3 regions of the Streptomyces sp. NPDC047869 genome follow, and region 1 is predicted to be linked to each of the others. Evidence: riboswitches for the same ligand, from Rfam matches in the RefSeq annotation. Region 1 holds a riboswitch; each other region holds the start of a gene.
The links. Region 1 has a riboswitch for cyclic di-AMP ahead of AB0924_RS23320 (peptidoglycan DD-metalloendopeptidase family protein). Riboswitches for the same ligand answer to the same signal wherever they lie in the genome.
Positions count from the first base shown of each region.

Region 1 (7,839 bases):
ACGACCTGCCCGCCGTGGCGCCGCAGCTCCGCGCCCTGCGCCGGCGCACCGGCCTCACCCTGGAGGCGGCGGCCCGCACCGCCGGGCTCTCGCCCGCCCACCTCTCCCGGCTGGAGACCGGCGGGCGCCAGCCCTCGCTGCCGATGCTGCTCGCGCTCGCCCGTATCTACGGTACGACCGTCTCCGAACTGCTGGGCGAGCGGGTCGCCGACCGGGACGCCATCGTCCGCGCCGCCGACATGGAGCCCACCCGCGCGGGCGGCTGGACCTACTTCCAGGCCGGCGCGTCCGGACGGGGCATGCAGGCGCTGCGTGTCCGGGTGCCGTACGGCACGCAGGGCGACATCGTGCGCGTCCATCCCGGCGAGGAGTGGCTGCACGTCCTGAAGGGGCGTCTCCGGCTGCGCCTCGGTGACACCGCGCACCTGCTCGCCCCCGGCGACAGCGCGCACTTCGACTCCCTCACCCCGCACCGCCTGGCCGCCGAGGACCAGGACGGCGTGGAGCTTCTGTTCGTCCACACCCTGCTGCAGAGCCCCACGGCCGCGCTGTGCCTGGGCCCCCTGACTGGAGAGCTGCCATGAGCGACTTCGAGGAGAAGTTCCCCCGTTCCCTGTGGATCCGGCTGATCATCTACATCGCCGTGGGCCACCTGTTCGCCGCGTTCCTCTACCTGCTGTTCGCGGTGGGCGCCAAGAGCTGACGGAGGTCAGTCGAGCAGGCGCTCCCGCAGCCGCTCACGGGTCCGCGAGGTCAGTCCGAGGCCCTGCTCGAAGTAGGCGTCGAGCCCGCCCCAGGTCGCCTCGATGCTCCCGAACGCCGCCTGCAGATACTCCGCGCGCGCGTCGAAGAGCGGGCTGAGCAGGTCCATCACCTCGGGGGTGTACGCGGAGTCGGGGCTGCCGTTGCGGCGCACCTTGTAGCGGCGGTGCTTGGCGTTGGACTCCAGGTAGTCGGCGACGATCGCGTCGCGCTCCACGCCCACGGCGAGCAGGGTCACCGCTATGGAGATGCCCGCCCGGTCCTTGCCCGCGGCGCAGTGCATCAGCGCGGGGACGCTGTCCTCGGCCAGCGCGTGCAGCACACGGGAGTGCTCGGCGGTGCGTTCGGTCACGATCTTCCGGTAGGAGGCGACCATCCGGGCGGCGCCCTTGCCGTCCGCGAGGATGCCGCGCAACTGGTCGAGGTCGCCGTCGCGGACCATCTTCCAGAACTCGGCACCGTCCGCCGGGTCGCTCAGCGGCAGGTTCACGTTCCGCACGCCCGGCAGGGCGACGTCCGGGCCCTCCAGCTTCTGGTCGGCCGCGTTGCGGAAGTCGAACACCGTGTGCAGGCCCAGGGAGCCGAGGAAGGCCGCGTCCTCGTCCGTCGCGTGCGCGAGGTGGCCGCTGCGGAAAAGCACCCCCGAGCGCACCCGCCGGCCGTCCTCGGTCGGCAGTCCGCCCACGTCACGGAAGTTGCGCACTCCGGCCAGATCGGGCTCGGTCGACGGGACCTGCTGCGTCACGGGGGCTCCTCCCGGTCGGACCCCGTCGGCTCGGCTCGCCGGCGGGCGCTCCGTCGACGATACGACATCGATCATCTCGGGCAACGAGTTGTCCACAGGCGTTGCCACCGGAGCGTACCGGCCCCGATGATGTGCGCACCTGCGCGGATCTGTTGACACCTGTGAGGTCTCGATGGTGGACATCGCCGAGAACGGACGCACCTGGCTCCTGTCGGGGCCCACCAGCAGCTATGCCCTGCACCTGACCGAGGCGCACGAACTGCTCCACCTCCACTGGGGGCCCCGCATCGCGCTCGCCGACGCCGAGGCCCTGGCCCTGAGCCCGCTGCCCGTCTACCGGCCCTTCGAGTCCCCGCTCGACGGCCGCGAGGAGTACCCCGTCGAGGGCGGCCCCCGCTTCGTCCGTCCCGCCCTCTGTGTGCGCACCGACGAGCGGCGCGGCACCGAATGGCGCTTCGTGTCGTACGAATGCGACCGGGACGGGACGGGAGACGGCACCGACGGCGCGGAGCTGCGGCTGCGCTTCGACGACGACGGACTGGCGATCACCCTGCACTACCGGATGCGCGGTGACGTCGTGGAGCGCCGGGTCACCCTGGAGAACGGCGGGCACACGCGCGTGGAGCTGCTGCGCGCCGACGCCGCCACCTGGACCCTGCCCGAACGCGACGGCTGGCGGCTGTCCCAGCTGCACGGCCGCTGGGCCGCCGAGTCCCTGCTCACCCGCGCGCCGCTCACCCACGGCGAGAAGGTCATCGGCAGCCGCCGCGGCCACACCGGCCACCAGCACCTGCCCTGGGTCGCCCTCGACACCGACGCCACCGAGGAACGCGGCGAGGTCTACGGCTGCGCGCTCGGCTGGTCCGGCTCCTGGCGGATCGCCGTCGCCCAACTCCCGGACGCGCGCGTGCAGATCACCGGCGGGGCCGGCCACGACGACTCGGGCCTGCTGCTCCTGGCGCCGGGGGAGTCGTACAGCACCCCCGTCTTCGCGGGCCTGTGGAGCGACGGTGGCTTCGGCGGGGCCAGCCGGACCTGGCACGCCTACCAGCGTGCGCATGTGATCCCGGACGCCGAGCGGGACCGGCCGGTGCTGTTCAACTCCTGGGAGGCGACGTTCTTCGACATCTCCGAGGAGCGGCAGGCGGCGCTCGCCCGGCGCGCGGCCGGCATCGGCGTCGAGCTGTTCGTCGTCGACGACGGCTGGTTCGGGGCCCGCACCAGCGACCGGGCCGGGCTCGGGGACTGGACCCCCAACCCCGACCGGTTCCCGCACGGCCTCGGGCCCCTGGCGGACCAGGTGCACGGCCTCGGCATGCGGTTCGGTGTCTGGGTCGAGCCCGAGATGGTCAACCCGGACAGCGACCTGTACCGGGCCCACCCCGACTGGGTGCAGTACCAGCCGGGCCGCAGGCGGACGGAACTGCGCAACCAACTCGTCCTCAACCTCGCCCGGGAGGACGTCCAGGAGTACCTGTGGGAGCGGCTGGACGCCCTGCTGTCCGGCGCCCCGATCGACTATGTGAAGTGGGACTTCAACCGCTGCTTCACCGACGCCGGCTGGCCGGGGGAGCCGTACCCGCAGCGCCTGTGGGTCGACCACGTCCGCGCGCTGTACGCCCTGCTGGACCGGCTGCGCGCCGCCCACCCCCGGGTCGCCTTCGAGTCCTGCTCAGGGGGCGGCGGCCGGATCGACCTCGGTGTGCTGAGCCGCACCGACCAGGTGTGGACCTCCGACAACACCGACCCGCTGGACCGGCTCGCCATCCAGCACGGCTTCAGCCAGATCCACCCCGCGCGCGTGATGGCGGCCTGGGTCACCGACAGCCCGAACACCCAGCTCAACGGCAGGATCAGCGCCCTGCGCTTCCGGTTCGTCAGCTCCATGGCGGGTGTGCTCGGTATCGGCGGCGACCTCACCGAGTGGACCGACGAGGAACTGGCCGAAGCCAGGGAGTGGGTGGCCCTCTACAAGGAGATCCGGCCGCTCGTCCAGCGCGGCGACCTGTACCGGCTGCGGCCCCCGACGGGCGGCCTGAGCGCCGTCCAGTACGTGCTCGGGGACGAGGCGGTGGTCCTGGCCTGGCTCCAGACGCAGAGCTACGGAGAGCCGGTACCGCGCGTACGACTGCGCGGACTCGACCCGACGGCATCGTACGAATGCCGCGAAACGGGCGAAGTTCACAGAGGTGCCGTTCTGCTGCACCACGGACTGCCGACCGGGCTGCGCGGCGACCTGGATGCGGCAGTTCTCCGTCTGTGTCGCATCTGACCCTTATGTCCTGAGTGGCCCGTTCATTCCAACTAGGTGTGGAATAAAGGCGCCTGGGGCAGCGGGGCGTGAGGAGCGTCATAACCGTGACCGTCCGCTGTTCGTCATGTCCACCTAATGCCCAAGCGAATACGGGAAATTGACTCGACCGCGCGGGTGCGAATTCACGCACCGTGACCACGAATTTCCCATTTGGATCTTCTGGCACCTGAACGCCGGGAATCGGTCGCTTGTTTCCGTGCGTCGGGCTCGCTTACGTTCGCCATCAATCCGGACGGAACGCCGAATCCTGCCGCCGCCCGGAGTCCCACACACATGACCCGTGCGCGGCAGGAGCGGGGGACCCGCCAGGTACGACTGCCTGTCCCGGTCTCCGCGACAGGCTCGGGGTGCAGCCGCGCACCGCGCGGCCGGGCAGCTCCAGCCCGAACCCGACAGCTCACCTCGCAGGCGCCGGAGAGGAATGCGTCATGCCCGCGAAGGGTAAGCACCGCCGTCCCAAGACCCAGCGTTTCACCCGTTCCGTCGCCGTCGCCGGAACCGGCGGTGCCGCACTGGCCCTGCCCCTGCTGGGTGCCACCGGAGCGCACGCCGCCACCGCGCAGCCCGTCTCCGGAAAGACCGTGCAGTCCGTGGCGAAGACGGCGGCCGGGAAGACCGCCGCGCAGCAGGCCATTGGCGTTCGCACCTACACGGTGAAGTCCGGCGACTGCCTCGCGAAGATCGCCGGCGAGCAGCACGTGAGCGGGGGCTGGCACCGGCTCTACGCGGACAACCGGCAGGCCGTCGGCGAGAATCCGGCCCTGATCCACCCGGGTCTGAAGCTGTCGCTCGGCAAGAAGGCCGCCGCCCCCACCCGCGCCGAGTCCCCCGCCCCCGCGCAGCCTTCGAAGGCCCGGGCGGAGGCGCCGGCGAAGACCGCCCGGGCGACCCCCGCCACCCAGGCGTCTCCGTTGGCCCAGGCGTCCCCGGTGGCCCAGGCCACCCAGGCCACCCAGGCCACCCAGGCCGCCGAGGCGGCCCCCGCCACCGGCTACACCCTCCCGGTCGCCGCGCCCACCGTCGGCACCGCGTACCACGTGGCGGGCAGCATGTGGTCCAGCGGCTACCACACGGGCGTCGACTTCGTCGTCCCCACCGGCACCTCCCTCAAGGCCGTCGGCGCCGGCACCGTCGTCTCCGCCGGCTGGGGCGGCGCGTACGGCAACCAGGTCGTCATCAAGCTGAACGACGGCTACTACGCCCAGTACGCCCACCTCTCGCAGCTCTCGGTGTCGGCCGGTCAGACGGTGACCCCGGGCCAGCAGGTCGGCCTTTCCGGCGCCACCGGCAACGTGACCGGCCCGCACCTGCACTTCGAGATCCGCACCACGCCGAACTACGGCTCGGACGTGGACCCGGTCGCCTACCTCCGCTCGCACGGCGTCGCCCTCTGAGCCACCGGCGCCGAGGGACACGCTCCTCACGCCCACCTGCCTGACACGCCTCCGAAGGCCGGACCCCCGATCCCCGGGTCCGGCCTTCGGTGTGTCCGGACGGTCCCCGTACCGGCCGTATTCCTGGGTTGGCAATTTCTTTAAGGGTGTCTCATCTCACCGCTCGTCAACCCCTGCCTACGGTCGCGTAAGTCACATCCGAAGGTGAATCATGGTCCGACGTGGCAGACGATTCGAAGAGTGACAACACATCAGTGATCGGGTCGTACGTGGCGGTGGGGGACAGCTTCACCGAGGGCGTCGGCGACCCCGGGCCCGACGGGGCGTTCGTCGGCTGGGCCGACCGGTTCGCGGTCCTGCTCGCCGACCGGCGGCCCGAGGGCGACTTCAAGTACACCAACCTCGCGGTCCGCGGGAAGCTGCTCGACCAGATCGTCGAGCACCAGCTCCCGAGGGCCGTCGAACTGGCCCCGGACCTCGTCTCCTTCTGTGCGGGCGGCAACGACATCATCCGGCCGGGCACCGACCCCGACGAGGTGGCCGAGCGCTTCGAGCGGGCCCTCGCCCCCCTCGCGGCGGCCGCGGGCACGGTGATGGTGACGACCGGCTTCGACACCCGGGGCGTGCCGGTGCTCAAGCATCTGCGCGGCAAGATCGCCACCTACAACGGGCACGTCCGCGCCATCGCCGACCGGTACGGCTGCCCCGTGCTCGACCTGTGGTCCCTGAGGTCCGTCCAGGACCGCAGGGCCTGGGACAACGACCGGCTGCACCTCTCGCCCGAGGGGCACACGCGCGTGGCGCTGCGCGCCGGTCAGGCCCTCGGCCTGGAGATCCCGGCCGACCCGGAGCAGGCCTGGCCGCCGCTGCCGCCCCGGGGCACCCTGGAGATCCGCCGGGACGACGTCCACTGGGCCCGCGAGTACCTCGTCCCGTGGATCGGCCGCCGACTGCGCGGGGAGTCCTCCGGGGACCACGTCACGGCGAAGGGCGCGCTCTCGCCGGACGACATCAAGATGCGCATCGCGTCGGTCGCCTGACCCCGCGCGCGGCGTGACCGTGCCCCGTACCGCGATCCCGGCGGTGCGGGGCACGCCCGCGCGCCCACCGGAGTCCCGGCCCGTGTTCCGGGCCGGGGTGCTCCGGCCGGTCGACTCCGCGCGCTACAGGCCCAGTTCCCTGGCCAGGGCGTCGTTCACCCACTCCTGCGCGCGGGCGCGTGGCACCGCGCCCGGATAGGACGTGAGCTGCACGGCCAGGCCGTCGAGCAGGGCGGTGAGCCGCAGGGCCGTGCCCGTGGGGTCGGGGCAGGTGAACTCGCCCGCCGCCACGCCCTCCGCGATGACCTCGGCGATCGCCGCCTTCCACCGCTGGTCGAGGTCCCGGGTGACCGCCCGCAGGGCCGGCTCTCGCAGCGACACCGCCCAGCCCTCGATCCACAGCCGCCAGCCCTTGGCCTGGCCCGTGGGCGCGTACCAGCGCACGGCGGCGCGCAGCCGGCGCAGGGCGGAGGTCCGCCGGTCCAGCAGCGCGCGCAGCCGCGCGAGGTCGTCCTCGGCCGCGTAGGCGAAGGCGGCGGCGACCAGCTTCTCCTTCGTCGAGAAGTGGTACAGCACCAGCGCGTTGCTCACCCCGAGCGCCGAGGCCACGTCGGCGATCCTGACCGCCGCCACGCCCCGCGCCTCGATCTGCCCGATGGCGGCCCGCAGCATCTCCTCCCGCCGCTCGGCCACGCTCAACCGCACTCTCGCCACGCGGTCACCCTAGTCCGTCCGCCGACGCCGCCCCCCAGGGCACCGACGGCGGCCGTGCCCGCCGGGGTCAGCGGTACCAGCCGAAGCGCCCGGCGATCACCGGCAGCCGGTCCGACACCAGGGCGTGGGCGGCGGCGCGCGGCGTCGTCCCGTCGGCCCGCGCACGGTCCAGCACCGTCCCGGTCAGGGCCCGCATCGAGCGGCGGATGTGGGCGAACGCCTCGTCGGCGTCCGGGCCGATGTCGCCGAACAGCGTCCACCACCACCAGGCGTTGGTGGCGGAGTTGACCACCACGTCCGGCAGCACCGTCACCCCGCGCGCGGTCAGCAGCCGCTCCGCCTCCGGCAGTACGGGCATGTTGGCGGCCTCGACGATCCAGCGGGCGGTGATCCGCTCCTGCCCGGCAGTGTCGACCGCGTACGAGACCGCCGCCGGAACCAGCACCTCCGCGTCCGCCGACAGCCAGGCGTCGCCGGGCAGCTCACGGTCGGCCGGGCGCAGCGCGGAGCGGTCGAGCGTGCCGTAGGCGTCCCGCGCCGCCAGCAGCGCCTCCACATCGAGGCCGTCCGGGTTGGCGACGGTCCCCTTGACGTCGGCCACCGCCACCACCGTCAGACCCGCGCGCGCGAGGAAACGCGCCGTGGCCCCGCCCATCGTGCCCAGCCCCTGCACGGCCACCCGGGTGCCCCGGTACGGCACCGAGGCCCGGTCCAGGGCCGCCAGCACCGACTCGGCCACCCCGCAGCCGCCCGCCAGCTCGTCCAGGCCGACGCCGTCCACCCGCACCGCGAAGGCGTCGGCGAGCCGCGCGCGGGCCGCCGGCTCGTCGTCCAGCAGCGGGAACACGGCCTGAACGGTGGAGACCAGGC
Region 1 is NZ_JBEYRK010000018.1:102,603-110,441, forward strand. Features, by position in the region: gene AB0924_RS23300 (XRE family transcriptional regulator) at 1-584, shown strand, start outside; gene AB0924_RS23305 (DUF6126 family protein) at 581-703, shown strand; gene AB0924_RS23310 (tyrosine-protein phosphatase) at 710-1,507, opposite strand; gene AB0924_RS23315 (alpha-galactosidase) at 1,680-3,779, shown strand; cyclic di-AMP (ydaO/yuaA leader) riboswitch at 4,050-4,245, shown strand; gene AB0924_RS23320 (peptidoglycan DD-metalloendopeptidase family protein) at 4,250-5,215, shown strand; gene AB0924_RS23325 (SGNH/GDSL hydrolase family protein) at 5,470-6,255, shown strand; gene AB0924_RS23330 (TetR/AcrR family transcriptional regulator) at 6,379-6,969, opposite strand; gene AB0924_RS23335 (Glu/Leu/Phe/Val dehydrogenase dimerization domain-containing protein) at 7,037-7,839, opposite strand, start outside.

Region 2 (7,839 bases), on a different contig from region 1:
CGCGGGTTCTCCATGGCGCCCAGGGAGACGACCTCGCGCTTGAGGAACATGCCGAGGGTCCAGTCGGCGAAGACGCGGATCTTGCGGTTCCAGGTCGGCATCGCCATGCCGTGGTAGCCACGGTGCATGTACCAGGCGAGACGGCCCTTGAGCTTGATCTTCATCTTGCCCATGACGATCATCGCCACGCCCTTGTGCAGGCCGAGACCGGCCACCGCACCCTTGTTGGCGTGCTCGTACTCCTTCTGCGGGAAGCCCCGCAGACCGGAGATCACGTTGTCGCCGAGGGCACGGGCCTGGCGCAGCGCGTGCTGGGCGTTCGGCGGGCACCAGGCGTTCTCGTTGCCGGCCTTGCGGCCGACGAGGTCCGGGACCTGGGCGTTGTCGCCGGCGGCCCAGATGTAGTCGGTGCCCTTGACCTGGAGCGTGGGCTCGCAGTCGACGTGTCCGCGCGGGCCGAGGGGCAGGCCGAAGCGGGCGAGGGCCGGGTTCGGCTTGACGCCGGCGGTCCAGACGATCGTGTTGGAGTCGACCTCGAGGCCGTTCTTCAGCACGACGTGGCCGTCGACGCAGGAGTCCATCGAGGTGGAGAGGTAGATCTCCACGCCGCGGCTCTCCAGGTGCTCCTTGCCGTACTGGCCGAGCTTGGGGCCGACCTCGGGGAGGATCTTGTCGGCGGCGTCCACGAGGACGAACCGCATGTCCTCGCGGGAGACGTTCTTGTAGTACTTGGCCGCGTCCCGGGCCATGTCCTCGACCTCGCCGATGGTCTCCGCGCCCGCGAAGCCACCGCCGATGAAGACGAAGGTGAGCGCCTTGCGGCGGATCTCCTCGTCGGTCGTGGAGTCGGCCTTGTCCAGCTGCTCCAGGACGTGGTTGCGCAGGCCGATGGACTCCTCGATGCCCTTCATGCCGATGCCCTGCTCGGCGAGGCCGGGGATCGGGAAGGTGCGGGAGACCGCGCCCATCGCGATGACCAGGTAGTCGAAGGGCAGCTCGTACGCCTCGCCCACGAGGGGGGCGATCGTGGCGACCTTGCGGTCCTGGTCGATGGTGGTGACCCGGCCGGTGAGGACCTCCGCCTTCGGCAGCACGCGTCGCAGCGGGACGACGACGTGGCGAGGGGAGATGCTGCCGGCGGCGGCTTCGGGGAGGAAGGGCTGGTAGGTCATGTACGACCGGGGGTCGACGACCGTGACGGTCGCCTCGCCGTAGCGCATCTTCTTGAGGATGCGCCGAGCTGCGTACAGGCCTACGTACCCACCGCCTACTACGAGGATCCTGGGACGCTCCGTGGTGCTCATGGCATCGAGTATCCACCCGGCTCAGGGGGGCTGCTCGTGCGCCCCTTCACAAGCTCCGGCATGCCCTGTGCTAAACTCCGCGGCCCGCGTGACGCAGGTCATGTCGCGAACCCGGAACCGCGGGGCGGTCTGACCCGTTGTCAAGGCCGCGTGAGCTGCCTCTCTGTCGATTCAGGGCGTCCGTGAGGAACCGGAAACGTCCTCGGAGCCTCCCCCTCGAGCCTCTCGTGCAGCCACCGTCTGAACATGTTCAAACGGCAGACGAACCCCCGGAAGGGCCAACCGGCCCTGTTTCCCGGCCGAACGGGACGGAATTCCTTGTGAAGAAGTTCACGAACTTTCCCGACGGGGTGTCGCCGGAGGCACCGAACGGCTCGCTCACACGTTATCCGAGCTGCTCAACAGAGGCTACTCATCAGTAGCATGCGGACGGAAGAAGCCCCCGGGGGCGGGGTGTTGGCCGGGGACGCCGGCGGCCCGGGCCGTCGGCGTCCGCTTGCCGGCAGACGCGGGATGGTTTTCTTCAGCACCACCCGTTACGGCGTCATGCTCTCCGCCGCGCTGAAGGCGATGCCGTCGAGGATGTCGTGCTCACTGACGACGACCTCCTCGGCCCCGGTCCGCTCCATGATCGCGAGCAGTACGAGGGCGCCCGCGCCGATCACGTCGACCCGGCCCGGGTGCATGGAGGGGATCGCCGCGCGCTCGGCGTGCGTGGAGTGCAGCAGCTCGTCCGTGATCTCGCGGACGCGCTCCAAGGTGACCCGGGAGTGGTGGATGCGCGCGGAGTCGTACTCGGGCAGCTCCTGGGCGATCGCCGACACGGTGGTGACCGAGCCGGCGAGGCCGACCAGGGTGCGTGCCTCGCGCAGCGGGACCGTCCGCTCGGCGAGGTCGAGGGCGGCCTCGACGTCCGCCCGTATGGCCGCGATCCGCTCTTCGGTGGGCGGGTCGGTGACCTTGCCCTCGTGCACCAGGTGCCGTTCGGTCATCCGCACGCAGCCGACGTCCACGGACCGCGCGGCCCGTACGTGGTCGTCGCCGACGACGAACTCGGTGGAGCCGCCGCCGATGTCCACGACGAGGTAGGGGCGGGGCAGGTCGTCGCGGCCCCGGAGCTCGTTGGTCGCGCCGGTGAAGGAGAACTCGGCCTCCTGCTCGCCGGTGATGACCTCGGGCTCGACGCCGAGGATGTCCACGACACCGCGCACGAAGTCGTCCCGGTTCTCCGCGTCCCGGGAGGCGGAGGTGGCCACGAAGCGGATCCTCTCCGCGCCGTGCTCCTTGATGACCTCGGCGTACTCGCGGCAGGCGGCGAAGGTGCGCTCCAACGCCTCGGGGGCGAGCCGGCCGGTGCGGTCGACGCCCTGGCCGAGCCGCACGATCGTCATCCGCCGGTCCAGTTCGACGAGTTCACCGGTCACGGGATCGGCGTCGGCGACCAGCAGGCGGATGGAGTTCGTACCGCAGTCGACGGCGGCCACGCGGGTCACTTCTCGTCCTCCCCGGCCGGCTCGCACGGCGTCACGCACGGTCCCTTGCTCCACCACTCGGGGAGCATCGCGATGGCCTCGTCGCCGAGCGGGTTGACGCCCGGTCCGGCGGCCAGCGAGTGGGCCACCAGCACGTGCAGGCACTTCACCCGGTCCGGCATGCCGCCGGCGCTCGGGAAGCCCGCCAGCACCTCGATCTCGTCCCGGCGCCGGATGTAGTCCTCGTGGGCGGCCCGGTAGGCGGCGGCCAGCTCGGGGTCGGTCCCCAGCCGCTCGGTCATCTCCTTCATGACGCCGTCCGCCTCCAGCGTGCCGATCGCCGAGTTGGCGCGCGGGCACGTCAGGTAGTACGTCGTCGGGAAGGGCGTGCCGTCGGGCAGCCGGGGCGCCGTCTCCACGACGTCCGGCTGACCACAGGGGCAGCGGTGCGCGATGGCCCGCAGGCCCCGCGGCGGGCGGCCCAGCTGCTGCTTGAAGGCCTCGACGTCCGCGTCGGTGGGCTCGGTGCGCGGAGTGGGCGGCGGAGGCGTTTCCATGACTGCTTTCAGGGTGGCTTTCTGTCGGTGGCCGGCCCGCGGGCCGGTTACTGGTGGCGGCCGGTGGCCGGCCGGGGTCCGGTCACTGGTCGGAGGCGTCCGCCTTGTCGACCCCGTCCCAGACGTTCGCGTACCAGGGCCGGCGGGCGGCCCCGAGGTCCGCGCGGGACTGCTTGGCCTCGCCCGGGTCGACGACGACGTAGCCGGTCTCGCCGGGCATCACATAGTGCAGCCGGCGCCGGATCTGCTGCTCGGCGTAGGCGTCGTCCTGCCAGCGCGCCTTGAGGTCACGCAGCTGCTCGACGCGCTGCCGGGCCTGCCCCCGCTCCCGCTGGAGGTCGGAGATCTCGGCGCGCTGGGAGACGTACTGCCGCATCGGGTAGGCGAGGGCGACGATCAGCGAGCACAGCACCAGTGCCAGCAGGGCCGCGCGGCCGGTGAGCCGGGAGCGGCGGGCCTGCCGTTTGGTCTGGGAGCGGTAGACCCTGGCCGCGGTCTGCTCGCCGAGCGCGCGCAGCCTGGTGGCGGTGGAGAAACGGTCCCGGTCCTTGACGGCCATCTGGCTCTCCGCCTCCCCTTCCACGTGCGTACGTCCCCGCACACGGTACGGGACCGGGTACGGGGACGTACGTACGACTGGCTGATATCCGGGTCGTCCCGTTCGGATCGGCCCGGCGGAGGTCAGCCCTTGGAGACCTCGGTGTGGCCGCGGAAGCGCGGGAAGGCGCTGCGGCCGGCGTACACCGCGGCGTCGTCGAGGATCTCCTCGATGCGCAGCAGCTGGTTGTACTTGGCGACGCGCTCGGAGCGGGCCGGGGCGCCGGTCTTGATCTGGCCGCAGTTGGTGGCGACGGCCAGGTCGGCGATGGTGACGTCCTCGGTCTCACCGGAGCGGTGGGACATCATGCACTTGAAGCCGTTGCGCTGGGCCAGCTCGACGGCGTCCAGGGTCTCGGTGAGCGAGCCGATCTGGTTCACCTTGACCAGCAGGGCGTTGGCGGCACCCTCGTCGATGCCGCGGGCGAGGCGCTCGGGGTTGGTGACGAACAGGTCGTCGCCGACGAGCTGGACCTTGTCGCCGAGCTTGTCGGTGATGATCTTCCAGCCGGCCCAGTCGTCCTCGAACAGCGGGTCCTCGATGGAGACGAGCGGGTAGGCCGCGACGAGCTCCTCGTAGTACTCCGTCATCTCGGCGGCGGAGCGGTCCTTGCCCTCGAAGAGGTACTTGCCGTCCTTGTAGAACTCGGAGGCGGCGACGTCGAGCGCGAGGGCGATCTGCTCGCCGGGCGCGTAGCCGGCTTCCTTGATGGCCTCGAGGATGAGGTCGAGGGCCTCGCGGTTGGAGCCGAGGTTCGGGGCGAACCCGCCCTCGTCGCCGAGGCCGGTGGACAGGCCCTTGCTCTTCAGGACCTTCTTCAGCGTGTGGTAGACCTCGGTGCCCCAGCGCAGGGCCTCGGAGAAGGACTCCGCGCCGATCGGAGCGATCATGAACTCCTGGATGTCCACGTTGGAGTCGGCGTGCGAGCCGCCGTTCAGGATGTTCATCATCGGCACCGGCAGCAGGTGCGCGTTCGGGCCGCCCAGGTAGCGGAACAGCGGCAGGTCGCTGGCCTCGGAGGCGGCGTGCGCGACGGCGAGGGAGACGCCGAGGATGGCGTTGGCGCCGAGCGAGCCCTTGTTGTCGGTGGCGTCCAGGTCGAACATGGCCTGGTCGATCAGGCGCTGCTCGGTGGCGTCGTAGCCGACCAGCTCCGGGCCGATCTGCTCGATGACGGCGAGGACGGCCTTCTCGACGCCCTTGCCCTGGTAGCGGTTGGGGTCGCCGTCACGGAGCTCGATGGCCTCGAAGGCACCGGTGGAGGCACCGGACGGCACGGCGGCACGACCCGTGCTGCCGTCGTCGAGGCCGACCTCGACCTCGACCGTGGGGTTGCCTCGGGAGTCCAGGATTTCCCGGGCTACGACGACGTCGATGGACGGCACGAGCATCTCCTTCATGGATGTGACGCTGGAAGTGCGGGGCGGGGTGCCTTTCGGCTCTGCCTTGCGACTAGAGCCTAACCGTCCAAGGGGCGTCGGCCACCGACCGACCGTCCCGTGGACAGAGAGACGGTACCCATTGTTCCTGTCCGGAACAAAGCGGTTCGGTGAGGTTCCGCGAACCAATGGGGGAAGGGGGCGGGAAAAAACACAGCCCCGCCCCGGTGCGTACGGGGGAACACGCACCGGGGCGGGGAGCCCGTGGGGGACGGGAGGAATGGCCCTCACGAGGCCTTCAGCTTGGGGGACGGCCTTGTGAGGGCACTGTGGTTCCGGTCGGAGCCAGGCGTCACTTCAGGTGCAGCTGCTGGCCCGGGTAGATGAGGTCGGCGTCCTGGACGATGTCCTTGTTCAGCTTGAAGAGCTTCTGCCAGCCGCCGTCGACCTTGTGCTTCTCGGCGATGGTGCCGAGGGTGTCGCCCTTGACCACCTTGTACTCGCCGTCGCCCTTCTTGACCTTCTTACCGGTCGGGGTGGTGACGGTCTTCTTCGCGCTCGCGGCCGGACGCTCGCTGGAACGGGAGGCGGCCTGCTGGTCGCCGGCGCGGGTGGCGGTGCTGCCCGAGGAGGTGCTCTTGGAGGAGCCGCTCGGGGCGGAGCCGCTGTAGGGGGTGCTCGACAGGCCCTTGCCGCACACCGGCCAGGCGCCCTTGCCCTGGGCGGCGAGGACCTTCTCGGCGACGGCTATCTGCTGGGCCTTGGAGGCCTGGTTGGCCTGGCCGGCGTACTGCGTGCCGCCGTAGGCGGCCCAGGTGGAGGCGGAGAACTGCAGACCGCCGTAGTAGCCGTTGCCGGTGTTGATGGACCAGTTGCCACCGGACTCGCACTGGGCGACCGCGTCCCACTCGGAGGTGGTGGCGGCGGAGGCGTTGCCGGCCGCCATCAGCGGGGCGGCGACGGCGGCGCCGGTAACACCGGCGAGCGCGATGGCACGGGTGGCCTTGGACGGACGACGGTGCTTGCCCTTGCTGGAGAACAGCATGGATGGATCCCCTCACCGACGCCTGCGAGGTGAGCTGTCGGGTTCGGGCCGGTTGAGTTGCCCGGCCGCGGGCCCGCTTTCACGGGCCGCGGCTCCACCCCTAGCCGGTTCCAGCGCGACCGCTGGTTCCGGCACTTACCTTGGGTCCCCCGCTCCTGCCTACGGCGCTTTACGCGACGACTGTTCCCGGGCGGCCGCTGGCAGGATTCGGCGTTGCGACAGCCGGGGCTCGTGGTGACGAGCGGTCACGACCGTAGACACGCGATCGAGGGAATTTCAAAGACGATCAGGGCTTCTGAGACTCATCCCACACTTTCACCGAAGCGGACATCAATGCCCAATCCGGTCGTCAACTACCGCTGCTTTTGGCCCGTTTCGCTACCGACTTCCAGGGTCTGACCGGCGGAGATGTGGTTCGGGTCGGTACCGATGGCCTTCTTGTTCCGGGCGTACAGCTCGTGCCATCCGCCGTCCACGTCAAGGGAGTCGGCGATGGAGGCGAGGGTGTCGCCCTCATGCACGGTGTAGGTGTCCGTCCCGCGGGAGGCGTGCTTCCCCGACGAGGAGGCGCTCTGACCGTTTGTCACGCTTTCGTCCGCACTGCCGCCGCGGTGACGTCCGCCACTGCTGAGTGCTCCGGTGTCGACGAGGCTCCAAGAACCGCCGGTCTGCAATGAATTGTCCGAGTCTTCCACGACCGGGTCCGGGGTCGCGGACTCGCTCCCCTGTGACTCCTCGGCGCGCGGCGAGGTGGATTCGTCGGACTCGGGAGTGCCCGTGCCCGTGTCCGACCCCTTGGAGCCGGCACTCTTGCCCGCGCCCGGGGACGACTTGCCGGCCGAGCCCGAGGAAGAGTCGGAGCCGGAGTCGGAGGAGTCGGGCGAGGAGGTGGAATCCGGCAGACCGGACGAGTCGGGATCACCGGCGGAATCGGACGAGTCCGTGGAGCCGGAGGAGTCGCCGGACCCGCCATGGTCCGAGCCGGACTTCCCGGAGCCTCCGACGCCCGTGTCGACGTCCAGGGACCCGGAGTCGGAGGTCAGGCCGGAGAGCAGGGCACAGGTGGTCCAGGGCGTGGTGCCCTTGTCGGCGAGGATCTTCTCGGCGACGGCGATCTGCTGGGAACGGCTCGCCAGGTCGGCGGTGGCGGCGTACTTGGTGCCGCCGTAGGCGTTCCAGTCGTCCTGGGAGATCTGCAGTCCGCCGTAGTACCCGTTGCCCGTGTCGGCGCTCCACGAGCCGCCGCTCTCGCACTCGGCGACCTTGTCCCAGGTCGTGCCGTCGGCCGCGTTGGCGCTAGCGGCACCTAGGAGCGGGATGGCGATGGCGGAGCCGGTCACTCCGGCCGCGACGAGAAGAGCCGGAGCCTGACGGGGGCGACGGTGACGACCGTTCCCGGAGAGCATGCGGAAGCCTTTCGTGCGACAGCGGGAGCGACGCGGCACCCAATGCTCGGGCCGCGTTGATGGGTGAACGTATAGGCA
Region 2 is NZ_JBEYRK010000006.1:80,675-88,513, forward strand. Features, by position in the region: gene AB0924_RS10400 (NAD(P)/FAD-dependent oxidoreductase) at 1-1,304, opposite strand, end outside; gene AB0924_RS10405 (Ppx/GppA phosphatase family protein) at 1,841-2,797, opposite strand; gene AB0924_RS10410 (DUF501 domain-containing protein) at 2,794-3,333, opposite strand; gene AB0924_RS10415 (septum formation initiator family protein) at 3,416-3,892, opposite strand; gene eno (phosphopyruvate hydratase) at 4,015-5,322, opposite strand; gene AB0924_RS10425 (transglycosylase family protein) at 5,663-6,355, opposite strand; cyclic di-AMP (ydaO/yuaA leader) riboswitch at 6,360-6,532, opposite strand; gene AB0924_RS10430 (transglycosylase family protein) at 6,709-7,761, opposite strand.
Region 2: another riboswitch for cyclic di-AMP. It lies ahead of AB0924_RS10425 (transglycosylase family protein); the one in region 1 lies ahead of AB0924_RS23320 (peptidoglycan DD-metalloendopeptidase family protein).

Region 3 (7,839 bases), on a different contig from region 1:
CACGACGGGAGTGTGCGACTTCGTGGGCGTGGCCCGGCAGCTCGCGCGGGCCTCGGGGGCGGAGATCCGGTACGGCGCGCGGGTGATCCGGGTGGACCGGCGCCCGGAGCGGGGCGTGGCCGTGCTGACCGCGGCCGGGGACGTCGTCCGGGGCCGGGTGCTGGTGAACTGCGCCGGGCTGCACTGCGACGAGGTGGCCCGGCTGACCGGGGACGAGCCCGGCGTGCGGATCGTGCCGTTCCGCGGCGAGTACTACGAGCTGGCGCGGCCGGAGCTGGTGCGCGGGCTGGTGTATCCGGTGCCGGATCCGGCGTTCCCGTTCCTCGGGGTGCATCTGACCCGGGGGATCGACGGCGGTGTGCACATCGGGCCGAACGCGGTCCCGGCCCTGGCCCGCGAGGGATACGGGTGGGGGGTCGTACGGCCCGGGGAGCTGGCCGGGACGGTGGCGTGGCCCGGCTCGTGGGTGATGGCCCGGCGGCACTGGCGGTACGGCGCCGGGGAGCTGCGGCGGTCGGTGTCCAAGGGGGCGTTCCTGACGGCGGTGCGCAGGCTGGTGCCGGCCGTGGAGGAGGCGGACCTGGTGCGCGCCCCCGCCGGGGTGCGGGCGCAGGCGGTGCTGCGGGACGGGACGCTGGTGGACGACTTCCTCATCCGGGAGGGGAGCCGGGCGGTGCACGTGCTCAACGCCCCGTCCCCCGCGGCGACCGCTTCGCTGCCGATCGGCCGGGAGATCGGACGCCGGGCGCTGGACATGCTCGGTGCGCTGTGACACCCGTGCGCTGTGACGTCGGCCTCCGCTTCGGGTGCCGTCCCGGGAAATCGCGCCACCGCCGTAATATCGGTGTCACTGTGTCTGACTCGCTGAACCTCCCCGAAGCCCCCCGGCCCGCGACCGCCGCCGCGCCGCGGCCCTCGCACGTCCCCGGTGTGTCCGTGCGGCACAGCCGGGCCAAGGGGGAGCCGCGGTTCCCCGACGGGCCGAGGGCCGACCCGGCCGGATCGCACTTCGAGCGGCGGATCCGGAGTTTCCAGCCGCGGCGCAGCCGGGTCACGGCGGGGCAGGCCGACGCGCTGCAGCGGCTGTGGCCGAAGTGGGGCCTGGACATCGACGGGCAGTGCGTCATCGACCTCGGCGAGCTGTTCGGCGGCAACGGTCCCGTCGTGCTGGAGATCGGGTTCGGGATGGGTGAGGCCACCGCGCGGATGGCTGCCGGGGATCCCGGCACCAACATCCTCGCGGTCGACGTGCACACCCCTGGCCAGGGCAACCTGCTCAATCTCGCCGACCAGAGCGGGCTGTCCAACGTCCGGGTGGCCAACGGCGACGCCATCATCCTGCTCCGGGAGATGCTCGCGCCCGACTCGCTCGACGGGCTGCGCGTGTACTTCCCCGACCCCTGGCCCAAGAAGCGGCACCACAAGCGGCGGCTGATCCAGCCCGAGTTCCTGACGCTGGCCGCGAGCCGGCTCAGGCCGGGTGCGGTCGTGCACTGCGCGACCGACTGGGAGCCGTACGCCGAGCAGATGCTCGAGGTGCTCACCGCGCACCCGGACTTCGAGAACACCCGGGCGGACGGCGGTTTCGCGCCGCGTCCGCAGTTCCGGCCGCTGACCCGTTTCGAGGGACAGGGGCTGGAAAAGGGACACGTGGTGAACGATCTGCTCTTCCGCCGCGTACCGCACCGGGATCGCTAGGCCCTGTCCTTCCGACCAGCACCAGCACCAGCACCAGCACCAGCCCGTTCCCCGGTCACCGTTAGGGTCGATGCCGTGGCCATCAGTCCTCCGTACCCGAGCTACTCCCCCGGCCCCGGAAGCGGAACGCACCCGCACTGGTGGCAGCGCCGGTGGGTGCGCTACGGGGCGCTGATCACGCTGCTGGCGCTGTCCGGCCTGGTCATCCTGGCGCTGGTGCGCCGGCAGACCGGCACCACGGGCTTCCTGGTCGGTCTCGGGCTCGCCGTGCTGCCCGTGCCCTGGCTCCTCGCCGCCTTCCGCTGGCTGGACCGGGTCGAGCCCGGCCCCTCGCGGAACCTGGTCTTCGCGTTCGCCTGGGGCGCCTGCGCGGCGGCGCTGATAGCCATCGTCGCCAACAGTTTCGCGACGAAGTGGATAGCCACCTCGACCGCCGATCCCGCCGGTGCCGACACCCTGGGCGCCACCCTGATAGCGCCGGTCGTGGAGGAGTCGGCGAAGGCCGCGGCCGTGCTGCTGGTCTTCCTCTTCCGCAGACGGGACTTCACCGGGATCGTCGACGGCGTGGTGATAGCCGGGGTCACCGCCACCGGCTTCGCGTTCACCGAGAACATCCTCTACCTGGGAACGGCATTCGGGACCGACCAGCTCAGCGGCGGCCACGGCATCGCCTCCGTCACCGCCGCCACCTTCTTCGTGCGCGTCGTGATGTCCCCGTTCGCGCATCCCCTGTTCACCGTGCTCACCGGCATCGGCTTCGGCGTCGCGGCGCTCTCGACCGAACGGCAGCCCGCCCGGCGCGTGCTGGTCCCGCTCGGCGGACTGCTGCTGGCGATGAGCATGCACGCCCTGTGGAACGGCTCCGCCACCTTCGGCCAGTTCGGGTTCCTCGCCGTCTACGCCGCCTTCATGGTGCCCGCGTTCGGGCTGCTGACCTGGCTGGCGGTCTGGACCCGGCAGCGGGAGCTGCGGACCGTGCGGGAGGAACTGCCGGCGTATGTGTTCGCGGGGTGGCTCGGGCCGGCCGAGCCGTTTGTCCTCGGGTCGATGCGGGCGCGCCGCGCCGCCCGGGACCACGCCCGCCGCCACTTCGGCGGGCGGCCCGCCGCGCGGGCGGTCGCGCAGTACGAGGCGTACGCCACCTCGCTGGCCTTCCTGCGGCACCGGGGGCGGCGGGGACGGGCCGGCGCCGATTCCGCCGCGCGGGAGCAGGAGCTGCTCGCCGAGCTGTGGCGGCGCCGGGAGGTGGCCCGGCCGGCGCTGGAGCACGCGGCCAGGACCGTGGCCCCGATGCCGGCGACCTCGGCGTACTGGGGGCGGTACGGGTATCCGGCCATGCCCGCCGGGCATCCGGGGGCGTACGGGCACCCGGCGGCATACGGGCACCCGGCGGTGCCCTACGGGTATCCGGCGGCGCCGTACGGCAACCAGACGGTGCCGTACGGGAACCAGGCGGCGCCGTACGGAAACCAGGCGGCGCCGTACGGAAACCCGCCCGGGCCGCCGGCCCGGTACCCCGGGTGCCACCCGTACCGGCCCTAGCCGGCACTGGCCGCCGGCCGGGGTCAGGCGGAGGCCTGGTTCAGGCGGTCCACCTCGTCCTGGGTGAGCCGCAGCTCCGCCACGCCCAGCAGCGCCGGGAGCTGTTCCACCGTGCGGGCCGAGGCGATGGGGGCCGTGACCGTCGGCTGGGCGGCCAGCCAGGCGAGGGCGACCGTGGCGACGGGGGCGTCGTGGGCGCCGGCGATCTCGTCCAGGGCCGTGAGCACCCGCTGACCGCGCTCGGAGTCCAGATGCTTGGCGGCCGAGCCGGCGCGGGCGCTGTCGACCGTCGTGCCGGGGCGGTACTTGCCGGTCAGGAAGCCGGAGGCGAGGGCGAAGTACGGGACCGCCGCGAGGCCCTCACGGGCGGCGAGGTCCTGCAGCGGACCCTCGTAGGTGTCGCGGGAGACCAGGTTGTAGTGGGGCTGGAGGGCCACGTACCGGGCCAGGCCCTCGCGGTCGGAGAAGTCGAGGGAGGCCCGCAGCCGCTCGGGGCTGATGTTGGAGGCGGCGATCTGCCGGACCTTGCCCGCCTTCACCAGCTCGTCCAGGGCCCCGACGATCTCCTCCACCGGCACCTCGGGCTTGTCGAAGTGCGTGTAGTAGAGGTCGATGTAGTCGGTGTCCAGGCGGCGCAGGGAGGCGTCGGCGGCGGCCTTGATGTTGGCCGCGGTGAGGCCCTGGTACTCCGGGTGCTGGCTGACCTTGGTCGCGACGACGACGTCGGAGCGGTTGCCGCGGGCCTTGAGCCACTTGCCGATGATCGTCTCCGACTCGCCGCCCTCGTTGCCCTCGATCCACGCCGAGTAGGAGTCGGCGGTGTCGACGAAGTTGCCGCCGGCCCCCGTGTAGGCGTCGAGGACGGCGAAGGAGGTCTCCTCGTCGGCGGTCCAGCCGAAGACGTTGCCGCCGAGGGCGAGCGGGAAGACCTCGAGGTCGGAGGAGCCGAGTTTGCGCAGAGAAGCAGTCATGTCCGGTTACAACGATCACCCCGGTACCGCCCATTCCGGGACCGTGCGAACGGTGTGTGAACACGGCCGCAGCCCTGACGCCGGGGCGTCAGGGCTGCCGGATCGAGATGCCGGGGGCCGGGGTCAGGAGGCCCGGGCCGGGCTCAGGGGTTGAGGCCCTTGCCGTGCAGCCACGCCATCGGGTCGATGCCGGTGGCCGCGCCGCCGGGGTGGACCTCCAGGTGCAGGTGCGGGCCGGTGACGTTGCCGGTGGCGCCGACACGTCCGATGACGTCGCCGGTGCTGACCTTCTGGCCGGCGGAGACGCTGATCGAGGACTGGTGGCAGAACCAGAGCTCGGTGCCGTCGTCGAGGGTGAGGACGGTGCGGTAGCCGTAGGCGCCGGCCCAGCCCGCCTCGGTGACGGTGCCGCTGTGGATGGCCTTGATCAGCGTGCCGGTGGGCGCGGCGAAGTCGAGGCCGGTGTGGTAGCCGGAGGACCACATCGAACCGGCCTGGCCGAAGGTCGAGGTGATCGTGTACGAGGACGTCGGCAGCGTGTACTGCTTGGCCAGCTCGGCCAGCCGCTCCGCCTCGGCCTTCTTCGCGGCGGCGGCCTCGGCCTCCTTCTTGGCCTCGGCGGCCTTGGCCTCGGCCTCGGCCTTGGCCTCCTTCTGCGCCTTGGCGGCCGCGTCGGCGGCCTTCTGCCCGGCGGCGGCGGCCGCTGCCGCGGTGGCCGTGGAGTCGGCCTTGCTCTGCTGCTGCTCGGCCTGCGTCATGATCCGGTTGCGCAGGGTCTCCCCCGCGTCGGAGGCGTCCTGCTCACTGTCGGCGGCGGTGGTGCCGACCGAGCTGAGTGAGGCCGTGGTGGCCTTGGACGCCTCGGAGTGGTCGTCGTCGAACAGGGAGCCGACGGAGGGCAGGTCGGGCATCGAGATGGACACCGGCGGCTTGCCGGTGTGGGCACTGGCCATGCCGCCCGCGCCGACTGCCGCTATGACGCCGACGCCGAGGACGGTGGAGCTGCGGGCGAGCCCGCCGCGCTGCTTGGCGACGCGGTGCCGGCCGCGTACGGGACGGATGGACTCCTCGGTGGGGTTCCATTCCTCCCAGGGACCCTCTTCGGCGCTGTAGCCGCCGTAGCCGAATGTTTCGGTGTCACGCTGGCTGGGCACGTAGGGGGCTTCGGGGGCAGGCCGGTTGGACGCCACGCGGGCGTACTCCTTTCCTTCCTCCGCCTACCGGGTTAGCTGACGGGTTCGGAGCAGGAAGGTCTCCTACGCGCGTATACGTACCGAGAACCCGATCGGTTCACGGTGGCATCCGCGTGATTCACCCCAAGGTGGTGGTTCCCCGGTTCCCTTGCGGGATTCGGCGCGTGCGCACGGAGCCGCCTCTTGTGACGGCTGGGACGACCGCGCTGCGTTATCGAACGTTAATAGACCCACCTGTGAGATTCCAAGCCGTTCGGCTTGATCATTAATGTTCCCGAGGGTGGACGTACGCCGCACGGCCGTGAAAAAGGGGCGAGTTGACCCGCATTCAGGAGTCACGGAGTTTTTGATGGTGACTCAGCAGTGAAGCGGAGGGCTGCCGTCCGATCACTGTTGGTCACATCCGCCCCGGGCCGGCGTACGGCCAGCAGCGCCATGTCGTCCGCCATGCCGCCCCCGGAGTGCCGCCTGACCTCCGCGGCGAGCCGGATGAGCAGAGTGGGCGGGTCGGGGAAGCGGCGCCCGGCGAGCCGGCGCACCGGATCGTAGAACCGGCCGTGGGCGTCACGGGCCTCGGTGAGGCCGTCGGTGTACAGCAGCAGGGTGGAACCGGCCGGGAAGCGGTACTCGGCCGCGCGGTCGGGCCACCGGCCGAGGTCGCCCATGCCGAGCGGCAGCGCGGGGTCGTCAGCGGTCAGGGCGCGCAGCGTGCCGTCGGCGTGCAGCAGCAGGGGCGGCGGATGACCGCGGTTGACGACCCGCACCACCCCTTCCCCGTGGGGCAGTTCGGCGAGGACGACGGTGGTGAAGCCCTCCAGTGCGTCGACCCCGCGCCGGGTGCCCTCGCGGGCCAGCGCCCGCTCCAGCCGCCCGGCGACCGCCTCCAGCGTGGCCTCGTGCTCGGCGGCCTCCCGGAACGCCCCGATCACCACGGCGACGGCGGCGACCGCGCCCATCCCCTTGCCGCGCACGTCCCCGACGACCAGCCGTACGCCGTGCGGGCCGTCCTGCACCGCGTACAGGTCGCCGCCGATGAACGCGCCCTCCTGCGCCGCCTCGTACCGGGCCGCGATGTCGAGGCCGGCGATGCGGGGAGCGGGCTCGGGCAGCACGGCCCGCTGGGCGGCCTCGGCGATCTCCCGGACGGAGGCGAGCCGCCGGTCGCCGAGGCGTACGACCCGGTTGATGACGACGGCCAGCAGGGCGACCGTGGCCACGGTGACGATCTGGGTGACGGTGTTGACGTCCAGGCCCGGGCCGAAGTGGGCGTGCACCACATAGGTGGCGGCCAGGGCGGCCAGCCCGGTGAGGAGCGTGGTGCGCAGCGAGGCCAGGGGCGCGGCGACCAGCGGAGCGGCGGTGAAGAAGGGCACGGCGGTGAAGTCGCGCGGGGTGAGCAGGTCGTACAGCAGCCCGCCCGCGATGAGCAGGAGGGAGAGGGCGTGGGGCAGGGTGCGCGCGACGCGGCGGCGGCCCCGTTCCGGCGGCAGGGGCACGGGGCCGGGGCCCGGGTCCGGGACGGGTCCGCCGGGGAACCTGTCGCCCGCCCTGGGGTACGGGCTCTCCTCCACCTCACCAGGGCGCACTGCTGGTCTCCCGTGTCCTCGACGTACGACCAGCGTGGCGGGGGCGCGGGAGGCGGGCGACTGCTGTGGCCCGAGCGGATGACCTGCTGTGACGTACGCCACTCGCCTTGTGGGCGCGGCTCCCTCGGTATCCGGCGGGAGCCGGGCGGGAAACACTCAGGGCCGGAATCCATGTACTGGATTCCGGCCCTGAGTCTTCAGTAGCGGGGACAGGATTTGAACCTGCGACCTCTGGGTTATGAGCCCAGCGAGCTACCGAGCTGCTCCACCCCGCGTCGTTGTGTCTCAAGCATACGCCATCCGCGGAGTGCTCGGCACACACGTTTCCGCGCGGTGCCGCTCAGGGCAGCAGATGGGCGTTCGGCGCCTTGGCGGGGCCCTCGTACTCGGGGAGCAGGATGACGTCCACACCGGCGGCCGCCAGCACCCCGCTGCCGTCGGCGCCGGGGACGAAGGTGTCCGGCTCCCGCCAGGCCGTGACCACCCGGCGCACGCCCGCGCGCATGATCAGCTCGGCACAGGGTGCGGGGCGGGAGGCGCGGCGCGAGCAGGGCTCCAGGCTGCTGTAGACGGTGGCACCGGGCAGCCGGGGGTCGGCCGGGTCCAGCTTCGCCAGGGCCGCCTCCTCGGCGTGCACCACGGGGTCGCCGCCCTCGCGCGAGTGGCCGCGGGCCAGCTCGGTGCCGTCGGCGGCCACCACGACCGCGCCGACGCTGAACGCGGTGCGGGAGGGCGGGCACAGGGCGGCCAGCTCGCAGGCGGTGGCCAGCCAGCGCCGGTCGGCGGCGGCCGGCGCGGGGCCGGTGCCGGGGGCGGTGGGTTCGTAGCGCATGAGGACGACGTCCTCGA
Region 3 is NZ_JBEYRK010000054.1:14,332-22,170, forward strand. Features, by position in the region: gene lhgO (L-2-hydroxyglutarate oxidase) at 1-772, shown strand, start outside; gene trmB (tRNA (guanosine(46)-N7)-methyltransferase TrmB) at 853-1,698, shown strand; gene AB0924_RS37850 (PrsW family glutamic-type intramembrane protease) at 1,774-3,240, shown strand; gene AB0924_RS37855 (aldo/keto reductase) at 3,264-4,211, opposite strand; gene AB0924_RS37860 (M23 family metallopeptidase) at 4,355-5,401, opposite strand; cyclic di-AMP (ydaO/yuaA leader) riboswitch at 5,409-5,577, opposite strand; gene AB0924_RS37865 (PP2C family protein-serine/threonine phosphatase) at 5,740-6,990, opposite strand; tRNA gene AB0924_RS37870 (tRNA-Met) at 7,192-7,265, opposite strand; gene AB0924_RS37875 (dihydrofolate reductase family protein) at 7,331-7,839, opposite strand, start outside.
Region 3: another riboswitch for cyclic di-AMP. It lies ahead of AB0924_RS37860 (M23 family metallopeptidase); the one in region 1 lies ahead of AB0924_RS23320 (peptidoglycan DD-metalloendopeptidase family protein).